3 regions of the Allobrachymonas sp. genome follow, and region 3 is predicted to be linked to each of the others. Evidence: predicted binding sites of a transcription regulator. Region 3 holds the regulator's gene; each other region holds the start of a gene.
What was found. Region 3 encodes sigma-54, which starts transcription at its own class of promoters, with help from an activator protein. Its sites were predicted from a motif close to TGGCANGNAANCTGCTTT; they were not measured.
Positions count from the first base shown of each region.

Region 1: the regulator sigma-54 is predicted to act here: its motif matches at 1,980-1,997, upstream of ACE3P9_RS04680 (TorF family putative porin).
Region 2: the regulator sigma-54 is predicted to act here: its motif matches at 2,453-2,470, upstream of ACE3P9_RS05815 (circularly permuted type 2 ATP-grasp protein).

Region 1 covers NZ_JAYRLV010000003.1:173,987-180,715, reverse strand. Annotated here, with positions in the region: gene metH (methionine synthase) at 1-1,393, opposite strand, end outside; gene ACE3P9_RS04680 (TorF family putative porin) at 2,035-2,838, shown strand; gene ACE3P9_RS04675 (P-II family nitrogen regulator) at 2,864-3,202, shown strand; gene ACE3P9_RS04670 (ammonium transporter) at 3,239-4,603, shown strand; gene ACE3P9_RS04665 (tetratricopeptide repeat protein) at 5,235-6,729, shown strand, end outside.
Region 2 covers NZ_JAYRLV010000005.1:38,689-45,417, reverse strand. Annotated here, with positions in the region: gene ACE3P9_RS05820 (DNA internalization-related competence protein ComEC/Rec2) at 1-2,308, shown strand, start outside; gene ACE3P9_RS05815 (circularly permuted type 2 ATP-grasp protein) at 2,579-4,018, shown strand; gene ACE3P9_RS05810 (alpha-E domain-containing protein) at 4,153-5,121, shown strand; gene ACE3P9_RS05805 (hypothetical protein) at 5,271-5,588, opposite strand; gene secA (preprotein translocase subunit SecA) at 5,894-6,729, shown strand, end outside.
Region 3 covers NZ_JAYRLV010000002.1:96,638-103,366, forward strand. Annotated here, with positions in the region: gene ACE3P9_RS02950 (helix-turn-helix transcriptional regulator) at 1-633, opposite strand, end outside; gene rpoN (RNA polymerase factor sigma-54) at 1,138-2,853, opposite strand; gene lptB (LPS export ABC transporter ATP-binding protein) at 2,911-3,732, opposite strand; gene lptA (lipopolysaccharide transport periplasmic protein LptA) at 3,729-4,412, opposite strand; gene ACE3P9_RS02970 (benzoate/H(+) symporter BenE family transporter) at 4,498-5,706, opposite strand; gene putA (trifunctional transcriptional regulator/proline dehydrogenase/L-glutamate gamma-semialdehyde dehydrogenase) at 5,876-6,729, opposite strand, start outside.

The DNA.
Region 1 (6,729 bases), on a different contig from region 3:
CGAAGTTGTTGCACTGGAGCACGACGGTGACGATGTTCTTGCCGATGTCGTGCACGTCGCCCTTGACGGTGGCCATGATGATGCGGCCGCGCGACTTCACGTCCATGCCGGCGGCTTCCTGCTGGCGCTTTTCCTCTTCTATGTAGGGCACCAGATGCGCCACGGCCTGCTTCATGACGCGGGCGGACTTGACCACCTGCGGCAGGAACATCTTGCCCTGGCCGAACAGGTCGCCCACCACGTTCATGCCGTCCATGAGCGGGCCTTCGATGACATGCAGCGGGCGGCCGCCCTTGCGCAGCACCTCCTGGTAGGCTTCCTCGGTGTCCTCGACGATGAAGTCGGTGATGCCGTGCACCAGGGCATGGCTCAGGCGCTCGTTGACGGGGGCGTTGCGCCATTCGAGCTTGCGGCTGTCGTCGCGGGCGGCGCCCTTGGCGGATTCGGCGATTTCGAGCAGGCGCTCGGCGGCATCGGGGCGGCGGTTGAGCACCACGTCCTCGACGCGGGTGCGCAGATCGGGATCGAGCTCGTCGTACACCCCGATCATGCCGGCGTTGACGATGCCCATGTCCATGCCCGCCTGGATGGCGTGGTAGAGGAACACGGTATGGATGGCCTCGCGCACCGGCTCGTTGCCGCGGAAGCTGAAGGACACGTTCGAAACCCCGCCCGACACCTTGGCGCCCGGCAGGTGGGCCTTGATCCAGCGCGTGGCCTCGATGAAGTCGACCGCGTAGTTGTTGTGCTCGTCGATGCCGGTGGCAATGGCGAAGACGTTGGGGTCGAAGATGATGTCTTCGGGCGGAAAGCCGATCTCGTCGACCAGCAGCCGGTAGGCCCGCTCGCAGATGGCGGTCTTGCGCTCGTAGGTGTCGGCCTGGCCCTGTTCGTCGAAGGCCATGACCACCACGGCCGCGCCATAGCGCTTGCACAGCAGGGCCTCGTGGCGGAACTTCTGCTCGCCTTCCTTGAGGCTGATGGAGTTGACGATGGCCTTGCCCTGGATGCAGCGCAGACCGGCCTCGATGACCTCCCACTTGGAGCTGTCCACCATGATGGGCACGCGGGCGATCTCGGGTTCGCTGGCGATCAGGTTGAGGAAGCGCACCATCGCGGCCTTGCTGTCGAGCATGGCCTCATCCATGTTGATGTCGATGATCTGGGCGCCGTTTTCCACCTGCTGGCGGGCCACCGCCAGGGCCTCCTCGTACTGGCCGTTGAGAATCAGCCGGGCAAACGCCTTGGACCCCGTGACGTTGGTGCGTTCGCCGATGTTGACGAAAAGATGGCCCTTGCCGATCACCAGGGGTTCGAGCCCCGACAGGCACATGGCCGGGGGTGTGGTGGTATCGGGTGTGTCGGAAATAGGGGCCTCGCCCGCAGTGGAAATGGAAGACAAGATGCGACCTCGGGAATGATCATCTCCGCATGCGCCGCGCAAGGCGGGCACCGGAAGGGGCTCGGCCCCCGGAGCAGGGGCGGCAATGACTGTGGATGATACCTATCCCGCGATGGCCTCGGCCACCCTGGGCGCTTCCGGAGCGGCGTCCGGCCGTGCGCGAGGCATGTGCCAAGGCGGCTCCAGAGGCCCCGTGCGCGGATGCCATGGACGTCCGGGTGCAAACACAGGATACATTTCGCACTGTATTGGTGCGCCCGTGCCCCGTGAGGCACCGTACCGAGCAACAGGCCGGTACAGGGGAACCAGAGGCGTGCCGTAAGCTGCCGGAAAGCTCCATGCTGCGCTGCAACCTCCTCTGGCGCAGGCACAAAAGCAGGATGCGTATCTGCATCTTTTGCGTGGGGTGCTTGCGCAAGAATGAAGGACAGGGGCGGTGCGTGCTGGCCGGGGCGGACAGGCCGGCCAGCCCGGGGCTCCGGCAGGCGCCCCAAGTTGCACCTGGCACCGGCTGACTGGCGGATGGGGTGCACCATGCCGGATGCACGTCCCTGGTGCACCTGGTGCCAAAATGTGTTGGCATGGTTCCTGCTACACCGTCCGCATCATCAACTGCAATGGAAGCAACGTCCATGAAGAAATCGCTCCTCTCCCTCGCCGCACTGGCTGCTGCCGCTTCCTGCGGCGCCGTCTGGGCTGAAGATGCAGCCGCTCCTGCTGCCGCAGCTCCCGCTTCTGCCGCCGCCACCCCGGCGCCTGCGGCAGAGGCCAGCTCCCCGCTGTCCTTCAACATCGGTCTGGTGAGCCTGTACAAGTACCGTGGTCAGGACCAGTACTTCACGGGCAGCGAGCATTATTCCCGTCCGGCTCTGCAGGGCGGCGTGGACTACGCGTTCTCCAATGGGCTGTATCTCGGCAACTGGAACTCCACCATCAAGCTGCCCGATCCCACCAGCACCTCCGGCAAGAATGCCAACGTGGAAATGGACTTCTACGGCGGCTACAAGTTCGCCACCGGCCCCCTGGGCTGGGACGTCGGCGTGCTGCGCTACCAGTACCCCGGTGCCAATGCCCTGAGCACCACCGAGCTGTACGCAGGTGCCACCTATAAGGAACTCACGCTCAAGTACTCGCACACCGTGTCGAGCAAGTACTTCGGTCTTGAGAACGGCCGCAACACCGGCTACCTGAACCTGGCCTGGGCGCATCCCCTGCGTGACGGCCTCACGTTCAACGCCTCCGTGGGCCATACCTTCATGACCAGCGACGTGCGCGCCGCCGGTCTGCCCAGCTACACCGACTACAGCGTGGGCGTGGCCTGGGACTTCATGCCCAAGACCACCCTGACCGCTGCCTTCGTGGGCGCCGACAAGTCCAGCAACTATGGCTACGTCAACAAGGGCAAGGCCATCCTGGGCGTCAAGTACACCTTCTGATCATCTGAACAAGGATCCATACACCATGAAACTCGTGACCGCCATCATCAAACCCTTCAAGCTCGACGAAGTCCGCCAGGCACTGTCGGATGTGGGCGTGCAGGGCATCACCGTGACCGAGGTCAAGGGCTTCGGTCGCCAGAAAGGCCACACCGAGCTGTACCGCGGCGCCGAATACGTCGTCGACTTCCTGCCCAAGGTCAGGGTCGAGGCTGCCGTCGAAGACACCCTGGTCGACCAGGTTGTCGAGGCTATCGAGAATGCCGCCCGCACCGGCAAGATCGGCGACGGCAAGATTTTCGTGTCTCCGCTGGAGCAGGTCATCCGCATCCGCACCGGCGAGACCGGCAGCGTGGCGCTGTAAGGGCCGCAAGGCTGCAATCCATCGAGGAATTTCATCATGAAGAAATCGTTCCTTCCCTTCCTGGCCCTGGCCGGTGCCGGGCTGGCTCTGGCCAGCGGCAGCACCTGGGCGCAGGACGCCGCTTCCGCAGCCGCTCCGGCTGCCTCGGCTGCGGCTTCTGCCGTCAAGGCCACCGTCAACAAGGGCGATACCGCCTGGCTGTTGGTGTCCACCGTGCTCGTCATCATGATGAGCATCCCCGGTCTGGCGCTGTTCTACGGCGGTCTGGCCCGTGCCAAGAACATGCTGTCCGTGCTGATCCAGGTGTTCGTGGTGTTCTCGCTGGTGAGCGTGCTGTGGGCCCTGTACGGCTACAGCCTGGCGTTCAACGGCGGCGGCTACTTCATCGGTGACCTGGGCAAGGCCTTCCTGGCAGGCGTCACGCCGACCTCTCTGGCCGACACCTTCAGCCCCGATGCCAAGCTGCCCGAGCTGGCCTTTGTGGCCTTCCAGTGCTCGTTCGCTGCCATCAGCGCTGCGCTGATCGTGGGTGCCTTCGCCGAGCGTGCGCGCTTTGTGGCCGTGCTGGCGTTCTCCGCCCTGTGGTTCACCTTCAGCTATGCGCCGATCGCCCACATGGTGTGGAGCGGCAATGGCTACCTGTTCAAGGCGGGCGCACTCGACTTCGCCGGCGGCACCGTGGTGCACATCAACGCCGGTATCGCCGGTCTGGTGGGTGCCTACGTCATCGGCAAGCGCACCGGCTTCGGCAAGGAAGCGTTCATGCCCCACAGCCTGACGCTGACCATGGTGGGTGCCTCTCTGCTGTGGGTGGGCTGGTTCGGCTTCAACGCCGGCTCCGCTCTCGAAGCCAACGGCATCGCCGCTCTGGCCTTCGTGAACACGCTGCTGGCGACCGCCATGGCTGCCATGTCCTGGATCGGCACCGAAGCGCTCAAGAAGCACAAGCCCTCCATGCTGGGTGCTGCCTCCGGCGCCGTGGCCGGCCTCGTGGCCATCACGCCGGCTGCCGGTACCGTGGGCCCCATGGGCGCCATCGTCCTCGGCCTGATCGCTGGCCCCGTCTGCCTGTGGGGTGTGACTGGCCTCAAGCGCCTGCTCAATGTCGATGACGCCTTCGACGCCTTCGGCGTGCACGGTGTCGGCGGTATCCTGGGCGCCCTGATGACCGGCGTGCTCACGGCTCCCAGCCTGGGTGGCACCGGCGCGGCCGACTACAACATGGCTCACCAGATGTGGGTGCAGTTCCAGGGCGTGATCATCACCATCCTGTGGTCCGGCATCGTGTCCTTCATCGCCTACCGTCTGGTGGATCTGGTGTTCGGCCTGCGTGTGCCCGAAGACGAAGAGCGCGAAGGTCTGGACATCACCAGCCACGGCGAAGCAGCCTACAACCGCTGAGCAAGCTGATGCATGTGCTCCGGGCCCTGTGCCCGGGGCCGCATCTCCCGAGCCGCCACGGAATTCCGTGGCGGCTTTTTTTCGTGGCAACGGCTGGGCGCAAAAAAGGCCGGCACTGTCGTGCCGGCCTGGGGACGCCTGTCTGGCGTTCTGGGGGATGTCTCCTCGTCCCTCGTGGCTGCACCGGAATGCAGATCGAGTGGCGCCACTGTAAGGCCGCGCGCAGTCCCCGTCGCTCCGTACTTACCCTTGCTGGCTCCCGGCGGGTGGACGAGGGGAGAGGTGGGACGTCGCGGGGCGCTGCGAGGCCGTCTGCTGGGCGGACTGTCTTGTTTTCGTCATGGATGAGGCACAGTTTGTTACGAATGACCGGGCTATGGTACATAGAAAAGGGCGAGTGGAGCCGATGGGTACCGTCCCGAGGGCGGATGCGAGCGATGTGTCTTTACATGAGCTGGGCCTGCTAAGTGCATGCGGGATCGGCATAAAGACGGAGTGCGACGGGAGAAATACGGCGTTTGTTACAAGATGACCATATGTAAATAAATGTTTCTCAGACAATCGAACCATCTGCTCGCACTGCACAACAACGATTACAGGCGATGCTTTGTCCGTCGCAGGGAGGTCTGCCATGAGCCATTCGATCTGCCGTCGTGCGCCCCCGTTCCCTCGGGCCCGGGAGGCGTCATGGAAAGGGGTAGCCATGGCTGCGCTGCTGGCCGGTGCCGCCCCCTGGGCACAGGCGCAGGAGGGTGGTGCACCCAGGGCGCCGGAGCGGCAGCCCGCAGCGTCCGATGCGGACAGGCCGGCGCCCTACAGCGCGCAGGCGCATGACGCGCTGGTGGCGGACTGGCGCGCGGGCCGGGCGCGGGGCGATCAGGTCTTTGCCACGCTGCGGGGCTGGGCGCAGGAGCTGCCAGCCGGGCCGGAGCGTGTGCGTGTGGTGGCCGACGCCCTGGTGGTAGGGCACCGCGTGGCGCTGGACCGGCAGGTCGTGGCCCTGGCGGCGTCCCAGGGCGGCACGGCAGGCGAAGGCTGGGCGGACTATGCCCTGCCTGCGCTGCTGGCGGCATGCCGCACCGTCCGGCAGACGGAACTGCAGGGCCGGGTCATCGCCCGCATGGAGGCGCTCTTGCCGGGCGCGTGGGAGCCGGCCATGCGGCGTGTGCAGTGGATGATCGATGCCGGGCAGCAGACCGAGGCCGGCCCGGCGCTCGAAGCCCTGCAGGCCCGCGCAGCCCATGGCCCGCTCCGGCAGCGGCTCGATGTGCTGGAGCTGCGGGCGGCACGGGCCGAGGCGCAGGGCGATCTGCTGCAGGCCGTGCAGTGGTACGAGGCGGAGCTGGCGCTCGACCCCGACAACGCCTATGCCCAGCATGCACGGGTGGCGGCCCTTCTGGCACTGCGTGCTCCGGGGGCCCTGAGCGACGATGCGCGCGATCCGCAGGGCCGCATGCTGACCACGCTCGGTCCGCTGGACCGGCAGCGCATTGCACTGGCCGGTCTGGCTGCGCGTCTGCGCTGGGCCGTGGCGAGCCGGGATCAGCACACCGGGGCCGCCCGCTTCGAGGCGCTCAATGCCCTGGATGCCGACTATGCCCGGCAGGATGCCGGCATGCGTGCAGCAGCGGGAGCCGACTGGGACACGCCCGCCTGGAAGGCTCTGCGTGCATCTGCGCTGGCCGACCGGATGCAGGCCGACAGGGAGCGCGAGCAGCCGGAGGCCATCGAGCAGCTGGCTGCACGGGCGCAGGCCGAAGGACTGCCACTGCCGTATTACGGCAAGGCCGCGCTGGCGTGGGCCCATGCGGCCCGGCAGGAGGCACGGGTGGCGGCCGGGCTCTACGACGAGGCGCTGCGCGAGGGGGGCAGTGCCATTGCAGTGCCCTCCGACCTGTACACCGATACGGTCTATGCCTATGTGGACGCCGGGCGGTTCGGCGACGCGGACCGCATGGTGGCGTGGATCGCAGCGCGCACGCCCCGGCAGCAGCGTCTGGCGCCCGTGGCCGGCACCCACAACGCACAGTATGACGAGGTGCAGCAGCTCAGGGCCAACACCTTGCTCTACAGCGACCGGCTGGCCCAGGCCGAGCAGGCCTATGCCGCGCTGGTGGAGGCGGCTC
Region 2 (6,729 bases), on a different contig from region 3:
GGCCTCGCAGGCACTGGACCGGGATCTGCAGGGACGCGATCTGGTCGTGGTGGGCCGTGTGGTGGGACTGCCTCAATGGGGGGAGGACGGCACGCGCCTTGCCTTGCAGGTGGAGTCTGCCCTGCAGGAGGGTGCGGCAGTGCAGCTCCCGCCACGGCTGGCACTGGGCTGGTACCGTCTTCGCTCCTGGCGGGGGCGCGAGGTGCAACCCGAAGGTGCTGCCCCGGTATCCGAGGAACTCGCCTCAGCCCCTTCCGAGCCCTGCCGCATGTGCGTCATGCCGGGCGAGCAGTGGCGCATGACCGTGCGCCTCAAGCAGCCGCACGGCAACCGCAATCCCTGGGCCTTCGACAGCGAACTCTGGATGTGGGACCAGGGGCTGGGCGCCACGGGCTACGTGCGCGGCGGGCGCTCCGGCGCACCGGCTGAACGGTTGGCCGATGCGCGTCCCCTTGATGCTGCCGCCTGGATCGACCGCGCCCGTGTCGCCGTCCGCACCCGCATCTACCAGGTCGTGGCACCCGGCGTCGTTCCCTGGGAGCAGGGCCGGGCTGCTGCCGCACCCCCGGCGGGAGGTGGCGCAGGGCGGGCGCGGGTGGCCGGGGTGCTGGCTGCGCTGGTCATGGGGGACCAGTCGGCCATCGATCGGGACGACTGGGACATCTTCCGCATCACCGGCGTGGCGCACCTCATGAGCATTTCCGGGCTCCACATCACCATGTTCGCCTGGCTGGCTTCGGGGCTGGTCGGCTGGGGCTGGCGCCGCACGGCGCGCTGGAAGTGGCCCCTGTGCCTGGCCATTCCGGCACCGCGCGCAGCTCTGTGGGGCGGGGTGCTGCTGGCATGGCTGTATGCGCTGTTCAGCGGCTGGGGGGTGCCGGCTCAGCGCACCGTGTGCATGCTGGTGGTCCTGGCAGTCCTGCGGTCCGGCGGGCGGCAATGGCCCTGGCCGGCCCTGTGGGCCGTGGCCGCTGCCGCCGTGGTGGCCTGGGACCCCTGGGCGCTTCTGCAGGCGGGGTTCTGGCTCAGCTTCGTGGCCGTCGGCATTCTGTTCGCAGCGGGGCAGGAGCAGACGGCGCCGGCAGATGGCTGGCGGGCCCGCATCATGCACACTCTGGCCGGATTCGGACGCGAGCAAATGCTGGTGCTGGCGGCCCTGACACCGCTGACGCTGATGATCTTCGGGCAGGTTTCGCTCGTGGGTACCCTGGCCAACCTGGTGGCCGTGCCCGTCGTAACCCTGCTCGTCACTCCGCTGGCCATGCTCGGGGCGCTGTGCTCGCCCCTGTGGCTGGCGGCAGCCTGGTGCGTGCAGCAGCTCATGGCGCTGCTGGGCTGGCTGGCATCGTGGCCGTGGGCGCAGTACCAGGCTGCACAGGCGCCCTGGTGGGCCGGTGTGCTGGGCGTGGCCGGAGGGGTGCTGCTGTGCATGCGCGGGCCCTGGCCCTTGCGATGGCCGGGAGCGCTGATGATGGTGCCCGTGCTGGCCTGGCAGGCCCCACGGCCGGATGCAGGGGAGTTCGAGGTCCTCATGACCGACATCGGGCAGGGCAGCGCGCTGGTGGTACGCACGGCACGGCACACCCTGCTCTATGACGCGGGCCCACGTTATGGCGCGCACAGCAATGCGGGCGACCGCGTGCTGCTGCCGCTGTTCCACGCGCTCGACGAGACCCCCGACGTGGCCGTGCTCAGCCATTCCGACACCGATCACATCGCGGGCATCGAGCCGCTGCTGCAGGCCTATCCGCACCTGCCCCTGCTCGGATCCATCGCCCCGGACCACCCCCTGCAGCAGCTGCGGGCCGTCGAACCCTGCAGCGTGGGTCAGGACTGGCAGTGGGAAGGGGTGGACTTCCGGTTCCTGCACCCGCTCGAAACCGACTATGTGCCCCAGGCCAAGACCAACGCCATGAGCTGCGTGCTGCGTGTGAGCAACGGACGCCGCACCGTGCTGCTCACCGGAGATGCCGAAGCGCCACAGGAAGCCGCCATGCTGGCCCGCACGCCCCCTGAATGGCTGCGGGCCGATGTGCTCGTGGCGGGGCATCATGGCAGCAGAACGTCCAGCAGCCAGCCCTGGCTGCAGGCCGTGGCGCCGCACTGGACCCTCATCCAGCATGGCTACCGCAACACCTATCACCATCCCCATCCGCAGGTGCTGGCGCGCCTGCACAGCGTGGGCACCATCGTGGTGCAGACAGACCAATGTGGTGCGGGGTGGTGGAGTTCGGCCACCAATGCCATCCGCTGCGAGAGGGAAGTCCACCGGCACTACTGGCAGCACGAGGTGCCCACGCTTCCCTGAAACCCTGCAGATTCCTGCGCAGGGCCGCTGTACCGGCCTGTGTCCGCGCGAAAATGGAGCCGTCCCGTCCCGGGTCTCCTGTCTCTGGAGCAGAGAAAACGGCGTGGGCGCCTCCTGCATTTCCCTGTCGTGTGCATGTCTTTTCGGCATGGGCTCTGCAAGTCGGCATCAAACTTGCTGCACTGCCCACAAACAGGTGCGTGGGCAGTCTGGGGCGCCCGAGCCACACCCTCCGTCACGGACCTGCGGACAACTACAGGAGATTGGTTCATGCTCGCATTCGACGAAATGTATGCCTCGGTCCCATATGCGGATGCCCCGACCAGGCAGCAATACCAGCGCTACGCGCAATGGCTGTCCCATCAGCCCATGCAGACCATGCTCCACCGGCGGGAGGAAGCCGAGTTCATCTTCCGTCGCGTCGGCATCACCTTCGCCGTCTACGGCGACAAGGATGCCGACGGATCGGGCACCGAACGTCTCATCCCGTTCGATCTCATTCCCCGCATCATTCCCCATTCCGAGTGGGATCTGCTCGAACGCGGCCTGACGCAGCGTGTCACGGCGCTCAACCGCTTCCTGCACGACATCTACCATGACCAGGAAATCGTCCGTGCCGGCGTCGTGCCAGCCGAGCAGATCCTGCACAACTCGCAGTTCCGCAAGGAGATGGTCGGCGTCGATGTTCCCAACCAGGTCTATTCGCATATCAGCGGCATCGACATCGTGCGGGCTCCTGACGCCGCAGGGGTAGGGGAGTATTACGTCCTCGAAGACAACCTGCGCGTGCCCAGCGGCGTGAGCTACATGCTGGAAAACCGCAAGATGATGATGCGGCTCTTCCCAGAGCTCTTCCGCAGCTACCAGGTGGCCCCCGTGGCCCACTATGCCGACCTGCTGCTCGAAACCCTGCGGGCAAGCGCCCCCACCGGCGTGCCCGACCCGGTGGTGGTGGTCCTCACTCCCGGCATGTACAACAGCGCCTATTTCGAGCATGCCTTCCTGGCCCAGCAGATGGGGGTGGAGCTCGTCGAAGGGCAGGACCTTTTCGTCAAGGACGGCTTCCTCTACATGCGCACCACCCGGGGGCCCGAGCGTGTCGATGTGATCTACCGCCGTGTGGATGACGACTTCCTCGATCCCAAGGTCTTCCGGCCCGACTCCGCACTCGGCTGTGCAGGCTTGCTCGACGTGTACCGCGCCGGCCGTGTCACCATCTGCAACGCAGTCGGCACCGGCATTGCGGACGACAAGTCCATCTACCCCTATGTGCCCCGCATGATCGAGTTCTACCTCGGTGAAAAGCCTATTCTGCACAACGTACCCACCTGGATGTGCCGCAAGCCCGACGACCTCGCCTACGTGCTCGCGCACCTGGAGGAGCTGGTCGTCAAGGAAGTGCACGGTGCCGGCGGCTACGGCATGCTCATCGGCCCTACGGCCAGCAAGGCCGAAATCGAGGAATTCCGGGCCGTGCTCAAGGCCCGTCCCGAGGGCTACATTGCGCAGCCTACCCTCAGCCTGTCGAGCTGCCCCACGCTGGTCGATGCAGGCGTGGCACCCCGCCACATCGATCTGCGCCCCTTCGTGCTCAGCGGCAAGACCGTGCAGATGGTGGCGGGTGGCCTCACCCGCGTGGCGCTCAAGGAAGGCTCGCTCGTCGTCAACTCGTCGCAGGGCGGGGGAACCAAGGACACCTGGGTGGTCTGAGCCGCGGGCGCTCCATCCCCTTTCAGGGAGCCCTGCGGATGCTGCCGAGCAGGGCTTTCCACCGGATGCCGGACGTGCCGTCTCCCATGGCGCGGGCCGATACAGGCAGACAGACCATTACATCGCCACATATCATGCTTTCCCGTACTGCCGACCACCTTCTCTGGATGTCCCGCTACATCGAGCGGGCCGAAAACACCGCCCGCATGCTCGACGTCAACTACCAGACCAGCATGCTGCCACAGTCCGCGCTGCAGGCTGAGCAGGGCTGGGCAGGCATGCTCTCGATCTGCGAGCTGCTCCCTGCCTATCGCGCCAAGTATGGCGACATCCAGCCGGACAAGGTCATCACCTTCATGGCGGCCGATGCCGACAACCCTTCCTCCATCATCGCCTGCATCCAGGCCTCGCGCGAGAATGCCCGTGCCGTGCGCGGCAGCCTCACCACCGAGGTGTGGGAGACCTACAACCAGATCTGGCTCGAAGCCCGGCGCCAGCTGCGCGAGGGCATCCTGCAGACCGATCCCAGCGCCTTCTTCGAATGGGTCAAGCTCCACTCCCACCTGGCGCGGGGCGTGATCCTCGGCACCATGCTGCTCGACCAGTCGGTCTTTTTCATGCGCCTGGGCACCTTCCTGGAGCGGGCCGACAATACCGCACGCCTGCTCGACGTCAAGTTCCATGCCCATCTCTCCCCCGAGTTCTTCGCGGCCGACCCCGAGGCTGCCAACACCCAGGAGGAGCTGGACTTCTACCACTGGAGTGCCATCCTGCGCAGCGTCTCGGCCTTCGAGATCTATCGCCGCGTCTACCGCGACGTCATCACTCCGCCCCGGGTGGCCGAGCTGCTCATGCTCCGGCACGACATGCCCCGCTCGCTGCTGGCCTGCATGAACGAGGTGGTGGCCAATCTGGAACGCATCGGCGCGAGCGTCGATGCCAGCCACTCCCGTCGTCTGGCCGGGCGCCTGCAGGCCGACCTGCAATATGGCGACATCCAGGAAATCCTGGCTACCGGCCTGCATGCCTATCTCACGCACTTCCTCGAACGGGTCCACGCCGTGGGCCTCGCCGTCAGCGAGGAATTCCTGCAGTTCCAGTGACTCGGCAGGCACTTCAGGGCGCACGGCGCATGGCGCAAGGGAGCTGCCGCCCTTGCGTCGTTTTTCCTCTGCCTGCCTCCTGCTGCAGAGCAGCAAGGAGCGCTCTCCACGGAGCTGCCGCAGGGCAGGGTGGCTGCAGGGGCGCCGGGCTATCGGCCCCAGTCGCTGCCGTTCAGATGCAGCCGGATGCGGTTCACCGGCAGCCCCTGGCGCTGCAGGCTCGCCACCCAGACCGGCAGCAGCTGACGTGCCTTGGCGGCTGCTGCGTTGTTCGAGACAATCAGGCACCACTCGCCTTCCTCCACCGCGCCGAACGCGATATGCCTGCGCATCGGGGCCGGAATGAGTTTGCGGATGGCCTCTCCGCACGACTGGGACAGCCGCACCCGCGCCATCAGGCTCCCCAGCACGGGGGCTTCCTCGGCGGCCTGACTCAGGGGAATGGCTTGGTGGTGGCGCAGCGTCATGTCCGCATTATCGGGCACCCTCTGCGCTGCATGCCGATACACACATGCCCAAAAAGTACACGCTGGCATGAAGCCCTGGGAAACCCCCAAGGGTAAAATGCCCCGTTAACCTGTCCTGACACAGATGCGGACACGGCCTGCAGGAGGCCGTGCCTGCGCGTGCGGAGTTGATACGGGCCCGAGTGCCCCCATCTGCCGCAACACCTTTTCAGCAATCAACACAAGGAAGAAGCTTCCGTTCCCGACCGCCGTCCCTCCTCCAGGAGGCGTTCTGCTGCGGTGTGGTCCGGAAGCCATCTGATCGCATGGCTAATTTTTTGACCAGAATCTTTGGCAGCCGCAACGAGCGCCTCATCACCGGCTATCGCAGGAACGTTGCGCGCATCAATGCGCTGGAAAAGGATTTCGAAAAGCTCACCGACGAGCAGATTCCCGCCAAGACCGCAGAATTCCGCCAGCGGGTCGCTGACGGCGCCACGCTCGACAGCCTGCTGCCCGAGGCCTTCGCCCTGGTCCGGGAGGCCAGCAAGCGCATCATGAAGATGCGGCACTTCGACGTGCAGATGGTTGGCGGCCTCGCGCTGCACGAAGGCAAGATCGCTGAAATGCGTACCGGCGAGGGCAAGACCCTCACTGCCACGCTGCCCGTATACCTCAATGCGCTTTCCGGCAACGGCGTGCACGTCGTCACCGTCAACGACTATCTCGCCAACCGCGACGCCCAGTGGATGGGGCGCCTCTACAACTTCCTCGGGCTCACCGTGGGGGTCAACCTGCCGCAGATGTCGCGCGAGCTCAAGCAGCAGGCCTATGCCGCCGACATCACCTACGGCACCAACAACGAATTCGGCTTCGACTACCTGCGCGACAACATGGTCTACGATGTGCGCGAACGCGTGCAGCGCCAGCTCAATTTCGCCATTGTCGACGAGGTGGACTCCATCCTGATCGACGAGGCGCGTACCCCGCTCATCATCAGCGGCCAGGCCGAGGACCAGACCGACCTCTACATCGCCATGAACAAGGTGGTGCCCTATCTCACTCGGCAGGAAGGCGAGGAGAACCCCCTCACCGGCGAGGGCGTCATCAAGCCGGGCGATTTCACCATCGACGAAAAGGCCCACCAAGTCTACCTGACCGA
Region 3 (6,729 bases):
GAGGGTCTTGGGGCCGAACCAGATGCTGTCGGCGTGGGTGATTTCGGCATCGATGGCGGGGTCGGGAAGATAGGGGGTGGCGGTGACGGCCAGGTGGGTGCAGCGCTGCAGGGTGAAGGTTTTGAGCACACCGGCATCCATGGCCACCAGGTACCAGATGCCGTGCTGGTTGACGAGGCGGTAGGGGGCAATGGTGCGGGCCTTGTCTGCGTAGACGATGTGGCACTGCAGGCGGTCACGGATGGCGTCGTCGAGGGTCTGGAAGGCGCGGTTGCTGGCGCGCTCGTGCTCGTAGGCTGGGCCCTTGACCAGGTAGCTGCGGGCGCGGTCTCCGTCGAGCAGGGGGAGCAGGAACCGGGTGCCGTGCTCGGGGAACAGGCCGTCGGAGCCGAGCAGCGTGACGAGTGCCTGCAGGTGGCGGGGCTCGATGCGGCAGCCAAAGCCGGGGGCCAGCTCGTAGAGGCCGTCTTCGCGCAGGCGGATGATGTCGCCGAGGCGCTGGAGGTCGCGGTAGATGGTGCGCTCGGTGACGCCGAATTCGACGGCGAGGATCTGCCGGTCGAGCGCCTGCCGCTGGTAGAGCCGCTCCAGCATGATGCCGAGGCGGCGGGCCAGTTGCTCGTTGTCTGCCATGAGTCGTGCTCCCTGAGAGTGTCTGTCCCTCTGCTCCGGGCCAAGGCGCCTCTCTGGTTCGGTGGCGAGGCATGGATGGGGGGACGGGTGCACCGAGTATAGAAAGCGTCCCTGACAGGTGGTGTCAGCGAGCAGGCAGGACGTGCCTGCACAGGGGGTGCTGCCGCTCCGGCTGCCCGGCGACGGGAGGTTTTTGCAGCGGTGATGGTGAGAGTGGCGAAGTGAGTGGATGAATGTTCTGCGGGGACCATGTGTTCCCGCATGTGCTCCCCGATATACACGACTCATCCTTCAGGCAGTCCGGGAGTTCACCGTGGAGGGCTCTTTCAAGGGCATCGCGCAGGAGGGGCTGGTGGCCCTTGCCGCGCACAGGGGCAGCGATCTGGTCTGGTCGCCCTCTGGCGCGAGAGTCGGATGGCCATGCGCTGCAGCGCCGGGCGCCTGGGCCTGATGGCTTTGGGGCACCCCATTCCACACCCCGTTCCATGCAGATGCGACGCCTCCCTACCCCAGCACCTTGCGCAGATGGGCTGGGGGGATGCGCAGGGCTTCGCGGTATTTGGCTACGGTGCGGCGGGCGCACTGGACGCCGCGTTCCTGGAGGAGTTCGCAGAGGCGGTTGTCGCTGAGGGGCTTGGCGGGGGGTTCGTCGGCGATGAGTTTCCCGATCATGGCGCGCACGGCGGTGCTGCTGGTGGTGCTGCCGTCTTCGCTGGCGAGGCCCGAGGCGAAGAAGTACTTGAGCTCGAAGGTGCCCCAGGGGGTGCTCATGTATTTGGCGCTGGTGACGCGGCTGACGGTGGATTCGTGCAGGCCGAGTTCGTCGGCGATTTCGCGCAGGACGAGGGGTTCCATGGCCAGTACGCCCTGCTCGAAGAAGCGGTGCTGGCGCTCGACGATGGCGGTGCTCACGCGCAGGATGGTGTCGAAGCGCTGCTGGATGCTCTTGACCATCCAGCGGGCTTCCTGCAGGCGCTGCTGCAGGGCCTGGATGCCTTCGCCCTTGTGGTGGCGCAGGGCGCTGGCGTACATCTCCTGCACGCGCACGCGGGGCATGACGGCGGGGTTGAGCTGCACGCTCCAGGGGCGGCTGGCGGCGTCGCGGCCCTGGTTGGCGCGCACGAGCACGTCGGGGATGACGATGTTGCGCTCGGTCTGGGCAAAGGCGCGGCCGGGCTTGGGTTCGAGGGTGGCGATGAGCTGCATGGCGCTGCGCAGGTGCGCGGCCGAATAGGGCAGCAGCTTGCCGAGGCCGCGCACGTCGCGCCGGGCAAGGTAGTCGAGCGGCTGGCGGCAGACGTCGAGGGCGACTTCGCGCGCGAGCAGGCGGGGGGTGTCGGCGTCGGGGATGTCGAGGGCACGCAGCTGGAGCTGCAGGCATTCGGCCAGGTCGCGCGCGCCGACGCCGACGGGGTCGAGCGACTGAAGCAGGCGCAGGGCCATGGTGAGGTGGTGGAGGAGTTCGGCGTGCTCCTCGGCGTCGCGTTCGGGGTCGCCGGTGGGGTTGCGCTCCTGCAGGCTCTGGGCGAGTTCGCCGAGGGTGTCTTCGAGGTAACCGTCGTCGTCGAGGGATTCGATGAGGAAGTACAGCGCGGCCTGTTCGCTGGTATCGAGGCGCAGGGCCAGGGCCTGGCGGTGCAGGCAGTCCTGCAGGCTTTCGTGGCAGCCGGCGCGCTCGATGGCGGAGGGCTCGTCCTCGTCGTCGTCATGGCTGCTGCCGGCGCTGCTCACGCGCAGGCTGTCCCAGTCGTCGTCACCATCGCTGCTGCTGGAGAGGACTTCGTCGTCGCCCGAGGTGGCAGGGCTGTCGTCGCGGGTGGAGCCGGCGCTCCAGTCGTCGGTCTGGGCGTTGGCGAGGTCGGTGTGGTCGGGGGCGTCGCTGGAGAGGACTTCGCTGGTGTCGGGGGCGTCGGCGCCTTCGGGGTCGTCGTAGCCGCCTTCGGCTGTGGCGCCCATGCCGTCGTCACTGCCTGCCTCTGCGCTGGGGCCGGTGGTGGCATCGACATCGCCGGATGCGTGGCCAGCAGCGTCGGGCTCTGACTCGGAGGCTGCCGCGTCCTCGGCGCTGGTGTCCTGCTCCAGGAAGGGGTTGTCGGCCAGCATCTGGTCGATCTCCTGCTGCATGTCGAGCGTGGAGATCTGCAGCAGGCGGATGGACTGCTGGAGTTGCGGCGTGAGGGAGAGGTTCTGCGCAGTGCGCAGCTGCAGTCCTGCTTTCATGGCACGGAGGGCGGCTTCGGAAGGTACAGCGGGAAGCGGCTCATGGACGGAGTCCGCTCACATGCGGAAGTGTTCGCCGAGGTAGACACGGCGCACTTCGGCGTTGGAGACGATCTGCTCGGGCGTGCCCGAGGCGAGCACGGCCCCTTCGCTGATGATGTAGGCGTGGTCGCAGATGCCCAGGGTTTCGCGCACGTTATGGTCGGTGATGAGCACGCCGATGCCGCGCGCCTTGAGGAAGGCGATGATCTTCTGGATTTCGATGACGGCGATGGGGTCGATGCCGGCGAAGGGCTCGTCGAGCAGGATGAAGCGCGGCTGGCTGGCAAGGGCACGGGCGATTTCGACCCGGCGGCGCTCGCCCCCGGAGAGTGCGAGCGCGGGGGTGTCGCGCAGGTGGGTGATGTGCAGGTCGGCGAGCAGGGCATCGAGCTGGGTGTCGATGGTGGCGCGGTCGAGCGGCTTACCGTGGGCATCGACCTGGAGCTCCAGCACGGCGCGGATGTTGTCCTCGACGTTGAGCTTGCGGAAGATGGAGGCTTCCTGCGGCAGGTAGCTCAGGCCCATGCGTGAGCGGCGGTGGATGGGCAGGTCCTCGACGGGCTGGCCATCGATGGAGATGGCGCCGCCGTCGGCCCGGATGAGGCCGACGATCATGTAGAAGGATGTGGTCTTGCCGGCTCCGTTGGGGCCGAGCAGGCCCACGACTTCGCCCTTGCGCACGCTCAGGGACACGTCCTTGACGACGCGGCGGCGGCCATAGGCCTTCTGGAGATGGCGCACGCACAGTTCGCTGCCGTCGGCAGGCGGACGGCCCTGGCTGCCGCCCTCGCAGCGGAGGTCGGCGGCCGGGGCAGATACGGGAGCGGCATCGCTCATGGGCGGCCTCCGATGGTGGCGCTGGAGCGCAGGGTGGTGACGGGAGCCGACGCGGCGCGCGCCCCCTTGCTGGCGGCCCGGGTGGCGGGCATGGGCAGGGCGGATTTGCCGCCGCTCTGCCCCACGGGATTGATGACGGCGCGCACCCGGCCGGCCGGCACGGCCCCTGCGGCAGCGCCCCCGGCGCCGGTGGAGGGGCCGCCGGCCACGTTGTAGACCTCGGTGAGGTCGTTGTAGACGATGGTGTCGCCACGGACTTCGTCGGCGAGCTGGGTGCCCACGAGGCGGCGCATGCGGGCGTTGCCGGTGAGGCGCGCGATCTGGGTTCTGTCGTCCCGCTCGATGCGGTTGGCCTCGCCCTCGATGTACTCGTTGAGTCCCTCGCGCTTCTGGCGCATGAAGGCCTGGTGGCCCGCGCTGCCTTCGGCGTACATGAACTGGTTGCCCTGCGGATCCTGGCGCACCTCGACCTTGTCGGCACGCAGCACAATGGTGCCCTTGGTGGCCACGACCCGCCCTGTGAAGGTGGTGATCTTGTGCGCATCGTCGTAGCGCATGGCGTCGGCCTCGATGTTGAGGGGCTTGGCGCGGTCGGCCAGCTCGGCGTGGGCGGTCTGCACCAGACCCAGGCAGGCGACAGCCAGCGCGAGGGCCGGCAAGGCGGAGGACAACGGTTTCATGTTCGGCACGATTCTTGCTCGTTGGACGTATGGTCCATTGTAGCGATGCCGGATGCCTCCCGCGCGGGCCGGGCCGAAGAGCCGTTCAGATGCGGCGGCGGGGCATGTAGTCCTGCACCAGGAGCGCCACCACCCCGGCCACCACGCCCCAGAAGGCCGAACCCACGCCAGCCACCTCCACCCCGCTGAGGGTGACGAGAAAAGTGATGACGGCCACATCGCGGTGGCGCGTCACGTCGAGCGCAGTCACGAGGCTGCTGGCAATGGTCGAGAGGAGCGCAAGCCCTGCAATGGCGGCAATGAACTCGTGCGGAAAGGCCATGAGCAGGCCCGTGACCACGGTGCCGAAGAGGCCGATGAGCAGCATCCACAGCCCCCACACCACGGCGGCGACGTAGCGGCGGTCGGGGTCGGGATGGGCTTCATCGCCCATGCAGATGGAGGCGGTGATGGCGCTGAAATTGATGGCATAGCATCCCAGCGGCGCCAGGGCGAGCCCCACCATGCCGGTGACGGTGACGAGCACGGACGTGGGCAGCTCGTACCCGGCGGCACGAAAGGCTGCCACGCCCGGCAGGTTCTGCGATGCCATGGTGACGACGAACAGCGGCAGCGCCAGGCTGGTGATGGCTGCCATGGAAAAGACCGGCGCCGTGAAGACCGGATGCGCCCAGTCGGCATGCAGATCGTGCAGCGAGAGGTGCCCGCCGAGCGCGACGAGCACCACCCCGACGGCCAGCGTCCACACCACCGCATAGCGCGGGCTCAGGCGCTTGCCGAGCAGGTAGGCCAGCAGCATGCCGATGACAAGCACCGGGGCCGAGCCCGCTGCCGCGAATGCCTGCATGGAAAACCGCGCCAGCACTCCGGCGAGCAGGGCCGCCGCCACCGACAGGGGAATGCGGTTCATGACCCGCTCGAACCAGCCCGTGAACCCGCAGACGGTGATGAGCGCGGAGCTGACCATGAAGGCCCCCACCGCTTCCGGCATGGTGAACTGCCCCGAGGCGGCCGCCGTGGCGAGCACCACGGCCCCCGGGGTGGACCAGGCAATCATGACCGGCTTGCGCAGCCACAGCGAAGGCAGGATGCTGCAGACGGCACACCCGAGGCAGACGGCCCAGATCCAGGAGGTGATTTCGGCGGGAGTGGCGCCAAAGCCCTGTGCCGCCCGGAAGATGATGGCCACCGAACTGGTGAAACCCACCAGGGTGGCCACGAAACCTGCGACAAACGCCGTCAGGGAGAAGTCGCGCACGAACTGCAGTGGCGACAGACGTTGGGTCCAGTGCATGACGGACGTCCTGCAAAAAGCAAAGTCCCGATTGTGGCAGGAAAGTCGACATCGCTCAGGCACCCCGCACGCCCGGCGCCGGGCCGGGGTGCCGTGCCGGTACCCCTGCGGCAGGGGACCAGACGCCAGCCCGGGGCGGCGAGCCGGGCTGCCGTCCCGGGCCAGTGGCTCAGCCGATGGTCATGAGGCTGGCGTTGCCCCCTGCAGCGGCGGTGTTGATGCTCAGGCTGGTTTCGGCGACGAGGCGCACGGGGTCCCACGAGGCTCCGTCTGCCACCTCGCCCGAGGACAGCCCATACACCGGCACCAGTGCCCCGGCGCGTCCAGCCACCTCCTGCTGCACCTGCAGGAGCACGTCGGCATCGCCCTCGAAGAGCACGGCGGCCACCGGCTCCGCGTGCGTGCCGAGGCTGGCCTGTGGTCCGGCCACCACGGCCGCCTCCTGCACCTCGACCGGCAGGCCGGCCTGCCAGGCGCACAGCTCGGAGGCGAGAGCCTCGTCCCGCACCTGCCACAGCACCCGGTTGCCCGCAGCCAGCGCGGCCATGAGCTGCATCTGCGCCCCGGCCAGCGTGGCCGGCATGCACCACACGGTGCCGCGCGGATGGAGCTGGTAGCGGTTGCTTTCCCCTGTCGGCCCAGGCAGGCGCCAGGGGGCAGCGAGGAGCGGCGTGGCCGTCATGTGGGCCAGATGCTCGGGGTCCTGCGCATGAATGCCGTGCAGCCCGAACCAGCCATGCCAGGCATCCCACACCGCGCGCGCCTGGCGCAGCGGCGAGAGGGCGGCCTGTTCCTCGGGGGTGAGGCCATGGGCCTCCCGGGCCGGGGCAATGGCTGTGGAAGCCTCGGCCGGCGCCAAGCCTGCCAGCAGGTTCTGTCCCAGCGGGCGCTGCGCCAGCAGGCGCGAGAGATACAGCGGGCCGCCTGCCTTGGGCCCGGTGCCCGACAGTCCCTCGCCCCCGAAGGGCTGCACCCCCACTACAGCGCCGATCACGTTGCGGTTCACGTACAGGTTGCCTGCAT